2 regions of the Geobacillus sp. PLS 41 genome follow, and region 1 is predicted to be linked to the other one. Evidence: riboswitches for the same ligand, from Rfam matches in the RefSeq annotation. Region 1 holds a riboswitch; the other holds the start of a gene.
The links. A riboswitch is a leader RNA that binds a small molecule or an ion and turns the genes downstream of it on or off. The one in region 1 is predicted to bind thiamine pyrophosphate.
Positions count from the first base shown of each region.

Region 2: another riboswitch for thiamine pyrophosphate. It lies ahead of tenA (thiaminase II); the one in region 1 lies ahead of thiC (phosphomethylpyrimidine synthase ThiC).

Region 1 is NZ_CM151395.1:115,033-120,608, reverse strand. Features, by position in the region: gene ACVX3G_RS00565 (RDD family protein) at 1-227, shown strand, start outside; gene ACVX3G_RS00560 (methyl-accepting chemotaxis protein) at 885-2,138, shown strand; TPP riboswitch at 2,274-2,387, shown strand; gene thiC (phosphomethylpyrimidine synthase ThiC) at 2,559-4,247, shown strand; gene ACVX3G_RS00550 (RNA-guided endonuclease InsQ/TnpB family protein) at 4,477-5,576, shown strand, end outside.
Region 2 is NZ_CM151395.1:3,432,806-3,438,381, forward strand. Features, by position in the region: gene ACVX3G_RS17150 (energy-coupling factor transporter transmembrane component T family protein) at 1-727, opposite strand, end outside; gene ACVX3G_RS17155 (ABC transporter ATP-binding protein) at 727-2,178, opposite strand; gene ACVX3G_RS17160 (ECF transporter S component) at 2,193-2,783, opposite strand; gene tenA (thiaminase II) at 2,807-3,490, opposite strand; TPP riboswitch at 3,597-3,704, opposite strand; gene ACVX3G_RS17170 (class I SAM-dependent rRNA methyltransferase) at 3,847-5,031, shown strand; gene ACVX3G_RS17175 (MFS transporter) at 5,095-5,576, opposite strand, start outside.

The sequences.
Region 1 (5,576 bases):
CGGTCGGCAAGCGGATGCTTGGCATCCGGATTGCGAAAGTCAACGGCGGAAAAGTTGGGGTCGGCACGATGTTTTTGCGCTCGTTCGTTGGCGGACTCGTATACTTTATCACGTTTGGCATTGGTCTCATCATTAGTGCGATTATGGTCGCTGCGAGAGAAGACAAACGGTCGATTCACGATTTTATCGCTGGGACGTATGTGACAACGGAAAAACCGACGGTGTAAAGCAGAAAACAGCAGGGGGTGTCCCAAGAGGGTCGGGACGCCTTTTCTTATCTTTCGTGACGGATCATCAACGATCAAAAGAATGACGCTTTTGAGTGGGGCCTTGTTGTTTTTTAGAAGGCCGGTGAAAAAAGGCTGTCGCACGCCAATCAGCGGCATTTCTCCAAAAAATGAAAGTTGATTTCTCAATGTTTCTCAAATGAAAAAACGACCGGGATCAGCCGCGTTTTTCACTAAATCATCAGCCCTTTAGAGGGCTGGTGAAAAACGACCGATTTCGCCGAACCCGTTGCTTTCGGCTGAAAGAGAAGCGTTGATTTTACAGGACTTCTCAATTTGAGAAGAGATTCCGTTTTCCGCGGCTTTTCACTAAATCACCAGCCTTTTAGAAGGCTGGCGATTTAAGAGGGAATATTGCTCTTCAACACTGTTGTTCAAATTGAAAAGTCTTGCGGCGCCACAACTTAATTCCTTGCGATTTCTCCCAAACCGAGCGAATCCGTTGTTTTTCACCAGCCTTTTAGACTAGAAAATCTTTGCAAATCCACACATTCATGATTATGGCCAGGAAGGAAAATGAATGATCATTCACGAATCTATTTAAGCGGTGAAGATAAAGAAAAGACGATTGCATAATGGAAAAGGAGGAGAACGACTTTGTCTTTATCCAGTTATATTATCCGCACAATGTTCGTTGTCATTCCTGGCACAGCGGCGATCGGCATGGCCACATGCCTGGTCAACGGCATTCGCGGGGCGGCATTTTGGTGGACGCTTGTTGCTACGGTGCTGTTTGGCGCGATGCTCGGCTTCGTTTCGGCAACGCTCAACTATCGACGGTTTGTTGCCCCGATTGCCGTTATTAACGAACATTTAGGCAAGATGACAGGCGGAGATTTGACGGTGCGCATACCTCTTGATCGCGTCCAGCAGCTGCGGCCGATTGCGGCGTCGTTAAACGATATGGCAAACGCTTGGCAAAGTGTGATGGGGCAAGTCCAACATCATGCCGAAGAAGTAGCGCAATATTCTCAGCAGCTTGCCGCCGTCGCCGAACAGACGACGAAAGCGACAGAGCAAATTGCGACAACGATGGAAACGCTTGCGGCAAGTGCGGAGGAGCAGGCCGATGCTGTTCGCACCACCGCCGCGTCCGTGCATGATATTTCCCAAACATTGAGCGACGTCGCTTTCCATACGAAAGAAGTGGCGCACCAGGCTGAGAAAACATCGGCGAAAGCAGAGGACGGCAAGCAGTCAATCGGACAAATGTCCAAGCAAATGCAGTTCATTTACGATCATGTGCAAACGCTCGGCCAGGTGGTGAAAGGGCTTGGGGAGCGCTCCAACGAGATTGGACAGATTACGGAAGCGATCACCGGCATTGCGTCGCAGACGAATTTGTTGGCGCTCAATGCGGCGATCGAAGCGGCGCGCGCCGGCGAGCAAGGGAAAGGGTTTGCGGTTGTCGCGGACGAAGTGAGGAAGCTCGCAGAACAATCAGCGCGCTCAGCGCAACAAATTTCCGAGCTGATCGGTTACATTCAAGAAGAAACGAAGCGGGCAGTTGCGTCTGCCGAACAGGTGATCGCCGAAGTGGCGAAAGGATTGAACGTTGCGGCGGCATGCGGCCAATCATTTGCCCATATCCGCGAGGAGGTCGGCCAAGTGAGCAAACAAATTGGACAAGTATCGTCCGCCATCGAGCAAATGACGGAGCATGCTCGTCAAGTGAACGACGCACTCCAACAGATGACCAATATTGTCGAACAGTCAGCGTCTGGTGCGGCCAACGTATCGGCAGCGACCCAGGAACAAATGGCTTCCGTCGAGGAAATCGCCTCTTCGTCGACATCGCTCGGTCAGATGGCGGACGAGATGCGGGCAATGCTGAAGAAATTTTCTGTGTGAGTGAGGAAAAGGACGCTTTCTTCGAGAAAGAGGGGCTTTCAAACGACGTGTGGGAGTCAACGTTTGGAATAAAATGGTTTGCATCTTTGCCAATTGCCTGATAGAATAAAAAAAGTCAGTCATCATTGTGATACGCTTATCTGCTAGGGGAGTCCGAGAGCCGGGCTGAGAAAAGAACGCGATGAAGTTCTTTGACCCTTTGAACCTGATCTGGGTCATGCCAGCGTAGGGAAGCAGGCAGCGGGAACAGATGGACGTGTCTTGTTCATTTGGCCTTTTGCCTTCGATCAGGTTCCGGTGTCGGAACCTGTTTTTATTTTGAATCGGCCGCCATCGCCTATTCTCGTGTTTGCCCCGCTTCAGACGGTGTGGCTTCAGATCTGATTTTTCATCATTTTATGTTGAAAGGGGAAGCCACGCATGGAAAACATCCGCTCGTTTATGTCGTTTCCGGAAAGCCGCAAAGTGTACATCGAAGGGTCGCGCCCGGATGTGCGCGTGCCGATGAGAGAAATTGCTTTATCGCCAACGAAAACGCCGCAAGGAATGGTGGAAAACAAACCGGTGCGTGTCTACGATACGACGGGCCCGTATACGGATCCCGATTTTGAACCGGACGTGGAGAAAGGCTTGCCTCCTCTTCGCCGCCGCTGGATTGTCGAGCGCGGCGATGTGGAGGAAATGGAGCGGTCTTCTGTTGCGATCCAACGTTCGCTTCCGTTTGTGCGCCGTCCATTGAGGGCAAAGCCCGGAAAAACAGTGACACAAATGCATTACGCCAAACGGGGGATCATTACGCCAGAAATGGAGTTTGTCGCGATTCGTGAACAAATCGATCCAGAAATTGTCCGCCAAGAAGTCGCCGCTGGTCGGGCCATTATTCCGGCCAATATTAACCATCCAGAGAGCGAACCGATGATCATCGGACGTCGTTTCCATGTGAAAATTAATGCCAATATCGGCAACTCGGCTGTTTCTTCATCGATTGAAGACGAAGTGGAAAAATTGCTTTGGGCAGTGCGTTGGGGCGCCGATACGGTCATGGATTTATCGACCGGCAAACACATTCATGAAACGCGCGAGTACATCATCCGCAATTCGCCGGTCCCCGTGGGAACGGTGCCGATTTATCAGGCGCTCGAAAAGGTAGGAGGGGTGCCGGAGAAGCTGACATGGGACGTGTACCGCGAGACGCTCATCGAGCAGGCTGAACAAGGAGTCGACTACATGACGATCCACGCCGGTGTGCGGCTTCATTACATTCCGCTCACCGCCAACCGGACGACCGGAATTGTCTCGCGCGGCGGCTCGATCATCGCCCAATGGTGTTTGGCCCACCATGAAGAAAACTTTTTGTATACGCATTTTGAAGAAATCTGCGAGATTTTGAAACAATACGATGTCGCGATCTCCCTTGGCGACGGCTTGCGCCCCGGCTCCATCGCCGATGCGAACGATGAGGCGCAGTTTGCGGAACTCAAGACGCTCGGCGAGCTGACGAAAATCGCCTGGAAGCATGATGTGCAGGTGATGATCGAAGGGCCGGGGCACATTCCGATGCATAAAATTCGCGAAAATGTCGAGCGGGAACAGGAAATTTGTCATGGAGCGCCGTTTTATACGTTAGGGCCGCTTGTCACCGACATCGCGCCCGGGTATGACCATATTACGTCAGCGATTGGCGCCGCCATCATTGGCGCTTATGGAACGGCGATGCTTTGTTACGTAACGCCCAAAGAACATTTAGGGTTGCCGAATAAAGAGGACGTACGCGCCGGGGTCGTGGCCTATAAAATCGCCGCCCATGCGGCTGATCTGGCAAAAGGGCATCCAGCCGCTCAGCAGCGTGACGACGCGCTCTCGAAAGCGCGCTTTGAATTTCGTTGGAACGATCAGTTCAATTTATCCCTCGATCCGGAACGGGCCCGCGAGTATCATGATGAAACATTGCCGGCTGAGGCGGCGAAAACAGCTCATTTTTGTTCGATGTGCGGGCCGAAATTTTGTTCCATGAACATTTCACATGAACTGCAACGGAAAATCAAAGAGGAGGGGATGAAAGAAAAAGCGCAACAATTTATTCGGCAAGGGTCGTCGCTGTATCAATGACAAGAAGCGGGCTGCGATGCTCGGCATGGTGGAGAGGATATGGAAGTTCGATCAACGGAAAAAGCATGAGCTGGAAAACGCTCGGTGCTGATCGAAGCAGCGGAGGGGGGCGAACGTTCATCGTCTTTGGCGAGGAGACCCCCACTTCAACGACCAAAGGGAGTAAGTGGGGGAGGAATCGCTTTTTTTGTGTTTTTGTATCACTTTTAGTGAAAGAGAGGTGAGACAAATGGACATGACGTTAACAGCCAAAATAAAAATTTACCCAACAGCGGAACAAGCAGAAGTATTGAAAGCCACCCTTTCCGCTTATCGACAAGCGTGCAACGCTGTGTCTGTTGTGATTTTTGACACAAAAGTGCTTGCACAAGCCAAGTTACACGACATGACCTATCGTCTACTTCGATCAAACTACGCTTTGCGTTCGCAAATGGCGCAATCTGTGATTAAAACGGTGATCGCTAGATACCGCTCCCTAAAAAGCAATGGTCACGAATGGACATTGGTTCGCTTTAAAAAGCCTGAATATGATCTCGTTTGGAATCGAGATTACTCCATTGTTCAAGGGTTATTTTCTGTCAATACGCTAGAAGGACGAATCAAAGTGTCATTCGAACCAAAAGGCATGGAACCATATTTTGATGGCTCATGGACGTTTGGCACAGCCAAACTCGTCTACAAGCATAACAAATTCTTTTTGCACATCCCCATGACCAAAACAATTCCAACCGTAGATGAACACAACATTCGCCAAGTGGTCGGTGTCGATGTAGGGGTTAACTTTCTTGCAGTAGCTTATGATTCGCAAGGGAAAACTATCTTTTTTAACGGACGAAAAATCAAGCATATGCGTGCCAAGTACAAACGAATGCGAAAAACCCTCCAGCAAAAAGGGACGGCTTCTGCGCGTCGGAAGTTGAAAACAATCGGACAACGAGAAAACCGTTGGATGACGGATGTGAACCATGCTGTCACGAAGGCACTCGTTCGTCAATATGGAGAACGTACCCTTTTTGTATTAGAAGATTTAACAGGCATTCGTGAAAAAACAGAACGTGTACGTATCCATGACCGATATGAAACCGTATCGTGGGCTTTCTATCAGTTCCGTCAAATGTTAGAGTATAAGGCACGTTTGCATGGGTCAAAAGTGATTGTGGTTGCTCCGCATTACACCTCTTTGACATGTCCAAAGTGTGGTCATACGGAAAAAGCCAATCGAAAGAAACGTACACACACCTTTTGTTGTCGAACATGCGGATATACCTCAAACGATGACCGCATTGGTGCTATGAACCTTCAACGAAAAGGAATAGAGTACATCGTTGA
Region 2 (5,576 bases), 200 kb from region 1:
CGAACATCAAAGCGGCAAACAAGGCGACAAGCCAAATATCATATTTGCCGAACCCGATTTCATAATAAAACGTGCGCCGCCCGCTGCCGGAAAATTGTTTCGCTTCCATCGCCACGGCGATGCGCTGGGCGCGGCGGATGCTTTGCGACAACAGCGGAATGGCGTAGCGCTTCACTTTGCTGAGGACGCCCTTATTCGGCACGCCGCGCACTGTTAACGCATAGCGGATCGCCTGAAACTCTTCAAGCATAATCGGCAATAGGCGAACGGCCGCCAAAAAACTGTACGCATACTTTGGCTTCAGTCTCAACTGCTGCATGAGCGAATAAAACAACGGAACCGGCCGGGTCGTCAGCGAAAAAATCAATCCGAGAAGCCCAAGCGCCAAAGCGCGAAACCCGATGTGCACCCCGCGCCAAAAACTTTCCGCTGTAACATGGATGAGCCCCCAGCGAACCCATGTCGTCGTTCCCTCGCCAAACATCATCATCGATGAAGCCGTCGAAACAAACACGAGGAAAAACGGCAAAAACAGCCAAAACAACACATTCGCCGGATAGCCGGTGCCAAAGCAAAACAAAACGAAGAGAGCGAGCGAAACGTTAATCAGCACGTTCGGGTTATGAATGAACAAGACAGCGAAAAAGAGCACGACAAGCACAATGAGCTTCAAACTCGGGTTCGTCTCATGAAGCCATGTCTCGCGGCAGCGAACCTCCCATTTCATCACCCTGCCCCACCTTCCGCCAACACCGGCTCTCGGATGTCAAGCCGTTCGTCCCGAACGAGCGCCCCATCTTCAATCACCCACTGTCTCGTCGCAAAGCGGCGGACGATTTGTTCGTCATGTGTAACCATCATGATCGCCGCCCCTTGTTCACGGTATGCTTCAAGCATTTCGAGCAACGCGAACGTATTTTTTGCATCTTGCCCAAATGTCGGCTCATCAAGCAAAAAGAGGCGCTGGCCGGCGACGATCGAAGCGGCGACGCTCAACCGCCGCTTTTGTCCGACCGACAGTTGGTACGGGTGCTGGTCTTGCTGCTCAACAAGGTCAAATTCACGCAACAGACGGTCGACGATTCCCTCAATTTCCTCTTTCGGCCGCCCCTCAAGCCGAAGCGAGTAGGCGAGCTCTTCGCGAACGGAATGGGCGACAAATTGCCATTCCGGATTTTGGAAAACAAACGCAATATGGCGGTAAAGCGGGTGTTGCCGCTTGATGTCGGCGCCTAGCAGCATATACTCTCCGTCCGTGCGGATGAGTTGCATAAGCGCGTGCAGCAACGTGCTTTTACCGGCGCCGTTTTTTCCGGTGACGGCAATCCATTCGCCGGCGTGCACCGTTGCTTCAGGAACATAGATTTTCGCCTCCCGGCCGCGGAACCCGCGAAAACGGGCGAGGCGAAGAAGCTCCTCGCCTCGATGGCGATTTCGCCGCCTTGCCGTCCGGTCATAGTCATCCCAGACGCCTGGATACCAAATCCCTTCAGCGGCAATGACGTCTTTATAGTCGGAAAACACCGCCTTCGCCTCGCCGTCGGCGATGATGCGCCCATCGCGGCCGAACAAGACAATGCGATCCACAAAGTCGAGCACATGGTCAATTTTATGCTCGACGATGATGACCGTTTTGCCGCGGCCCACCTGCTTCACCGTTTGCCATACCGCCTTCGTCCCTTCTTCATCAAGCAGCGCCGTCGGCTCATCCAAAAACAAGACATCCGGCTCAAGCGCCAGCACCGAAGCAAGAGCCAATCGCTGCTTCATTCCACCGGAAAGCGTATGAATATCCGTATGCGGAGCGATCTCCAAACCGACTTGGTTCAGCAGGGCACGGATGCGGACGGGCATCTCGTGGCGCGGCACGCTTCGATTTTCGAGGGCAAAAGCGATTTCCTCGTCCGCATACGGCATGCAAAATTGCGCATCAGGATCTTGGAAAACATAGCCCCACCGTTCCGGCCGCTTAAGGCGCTCCGCTTTCATCGGCACATCGATCGAGCGGGGAATGATGCCAGCCATCACTTGCAATAATGTCGACTTGCCGCATCCGGACGGACCAAGGAGGAGCACTTTCTCCCCCTCGGCAATCGAAAGCGACAAGTCGCGAAACAGCAGCCCGTCGCTCCCGGGAAATTTCAGGCGCAGCCGATCAATCGCAATTGCTTGTTTCATCGCCATTCGCCGCCTTACCGGTTCAATGCATCGTAATCGTCTTTCGAGGCCGGCCGCCACATTTGCGTCACTCCGGTTTTTTCGAGCGCTTTCGCCAATGAAACAGCAAGCACGCCGGAGATGAGGATGGCGCCGATAAAACGCGCCAGCAAAAAGAGCGCCATATTCCATGGGGCGAGCGCCTCAATATAGCCTTTGTAAAAGTCCATGATGAGCGAGCCAATCGTCGCCCCGACCGCGCCGAGCGATACAACGAACGTATCAAAGCGCCGATAGCGGAAGGCGGCAAAGACGAGCTCGGCCAACAGCCCTTGAACGACCCCGTAAATGAGCACTTCAAGCCCCCATTGCGATCCCATGATCAGCTCGCCGGACGAAGCCGCAATCTCCGCGAGCAACGCCACCCCTGGCTTGCGAATGAGCAAATAAGCGAGCGAGGAGGCGATAAACCACATGCCGTAAATGAATTGATCGAGATGAAACCCTACTGCTCCCACCGCGCTATATAGCGGTCCCCATAATTTGTAAATAACGCCAAACACAATCGCAATGACGATCGTCGTTAAAATATCCACCAATCTTAACCCTTTTGTCTTCACTTCCATCCTGTTCTCCTCCTTGTCTCACGTCAACGGCTCGCCGCCAATTCAGCCGACGGCCACTGCTCAAGCCGATACGCCATCTCCCAAAACTCGTACTCATATTCGCTGCTGATGAGGAAATGCCGCTTCATCCGATGGCGATCCTCTTCGGTGACCTCGTCAGCGATGTCGTCAAGCCGCGCGATTTGCTCTTCCACAAGCGAGCGGAACCAGTCCGAACTGTAGGTGCCGATCCATTTTTCATAAATCGGATCGTTCGGGCGGCACGTTTTCAAGCGCTCGCCAATTTCGTAATACAGCCAGTAGCACGGCAAAATGGCGGCGATAACATCACCGAGATGCCCTTCGTACGCCGCGCGGTACATGTGCGACGTATAGGCGTACGCCGTCGGCGCCGGAATGAACGCCGCCCTTTCCTCTTCTGTAATGCCCAAGAGCTCGGCGAACGTTTCATGCAGAGACAGCTCGGCTTCGCACGTGCTTTGTGCATGGTGCGCCAACCGGGCTGTCGTCGCCAAATCCGGCGATTTCGCCGCCCCGATCGCCTGCACGCGGGCAAAATGGCGCAAATAATAGGCATCTTGCATCACGTAATAGCGAAACTTCTCGCGCGCAAGCGTCCCTTGGCCAAGCTCCTGAACAAACGGATGGCGGAAACTCGCCTGCCAGATCGGATCGGCCGCTTGGCGCAATTGTTTGGCAAATGACATTCGTTTTCCCCCTTTTTGGCAAAATAAAAACGCCGCTTCCTTTGCCGATTGGCGTAAAGAAAGCGGCGTGGGCATGCGACGTTGGCAAGGCAAAGCCTAGCCTTGCTGTGCTGCTCCTCCACTTCCCTACGCTGGCATTACCCAGATCAGGTGCTAAGGGTCTCAAAGGCACACTTTGATCTCAGCCTTTCTAAAGGCCCCCCTAGTGGATGATGGTGCAATTTTCAGTTTTCTTTACACTTAATCATACCATGGCACGAACGATTGTCAATCTTTTTTTCTCCGACGTTGCGCTATGCGTTGCAATCCGCTATGATGGAAACGCAGCAATTGACGACGGAATGGGAGTGGAAACGATGGCGAAGGTCATCCTGAAAAGAGAACGGAAAAAACGGCTTGAGCAAGGGCATCCATGGATTTTTCAAAGTGAAGTTGACCGCATCGAAGGCGATGCTGCGCCGGGCGACTTCGTTGACGTTTACAATCATCAAGGGTATTGGCTGGCGAAAGGATATATCAACCCCGCTTCGCAAATCATCGTCCGCGTCTTGACGCAAAACCCAAACGATGAACTCGATGAGCGCTTTTTCATCGACCGCATCCGTCAGGCGTGGGCGTACCGTGAACGGATGATTCCCGGCGTTCGCTCCTGCCGCGCCGTCTATGGCGAAGCCGACTTTTTGCCCGGATTGATCGTCGACAAATATGAAGATGTGCTTGTTGTGCAAATTTTGGCGCTCGGCATGGAAAGGCGGAAAGACTGGATTTTGCGCGGCTTGCTTGACGTGTTTGCCCCAAGGGCCATTTATTTGCGCAACGATGTGTCCGTTCGGGAGCTTGAGGGTCTCAAACAAGAAAAAGGCTTTTGGTACGGGGAAGCGGAAACGGAAATCGAAATCGAGGAAAACGGCGTGAAATACATCGTCGATATTGAAAACGGACAAAAAACAGGCTTTTTCTTCGACCAACGGCAAAACCGCGCCGCTCTTCGTCCGCTCATCGGTCCGGAGACAACCGTGCTCGACTGCTTCACCCATACCGGCTCGTTTATGCTAAACGCTTGTCTGTATGGGGCAAAACATGCTACTGCCGTCGATATTTCTGAACATGCCATCGAAACAGCGAAACGGAACGCCGCGTTAAACGGATTCACGAACGTTGAATTTGTCGTCGCCAACGCCTTCGACTATTTGCGCGAATCGGTGCGCGCCGGCAAACAGTGGGATGTCGTCATCATCGACCCGCCGGCGTTCGCGAAATCGGCCCATGCCGTCCCGAAGGCGCTGCGCGGCTATAAAGACATTAACTTAAACGGATTGAAGCTTGTCAAAGACGGCGGCTTTTTCGTCACATCAAGCTGCTCGTACCACGTCCGCCCGCACCTATTTCAAGAGATGATCGCTGATGCGGCATTTGACGCGAAAAAAGTGCTGCGCCAAGTATATTGGAACGGCGCCGGCTACGACCACCCGAAACTCCTTGCCGCGGAAGAAGGCGACTACTTAAAATTCGCCATTTACGAAGTGCATTCCCGGCGGTGACGAGCCGCACTCAAAGGCCGTTTCGATGCGCCGCTGGGCAGAAAAAACGCCTAGGGGTTATCCCTAAGCGTTTTTTCGTTCCCTGGGGCGAAGCGATTGTTCTTTATGCAAGACCGACAGATAGACAAGCATCGAAAGGAGCACCGAACCGCTAGCAGCTAAATAAATGCTCGGATAGCCGAACCAATGGCTGATTTGGCCAAACACCATCGCCCCAACGCCAACGCCTAAATCAAAAAAGGAGAAAAATGTCGCGTTCGCCATTCCCTTGCGGTGGGCAGGGGCCCGCTCGACGGACCACGCCTGCAGCCCGGGCTGCACCATGCCAAAGCCGAAACCGTACAGCACCGCCGCCAAAAGCAACGCCCATTCTCCCGGCAGCCAAGCGAGAAGAAGCATCGCCAGCAAAATAAGCCCCGCACCAGGGAGAAAGACGGCCCGATGCCCTTTTCGGTCATACAACTGGCCAGCGAACGTTCGCGTCACCATCAAGGCAAGCGCATAAAGCAAAAAGTACAGCTGCAGGCCGCCGATCTGCTTTTGCG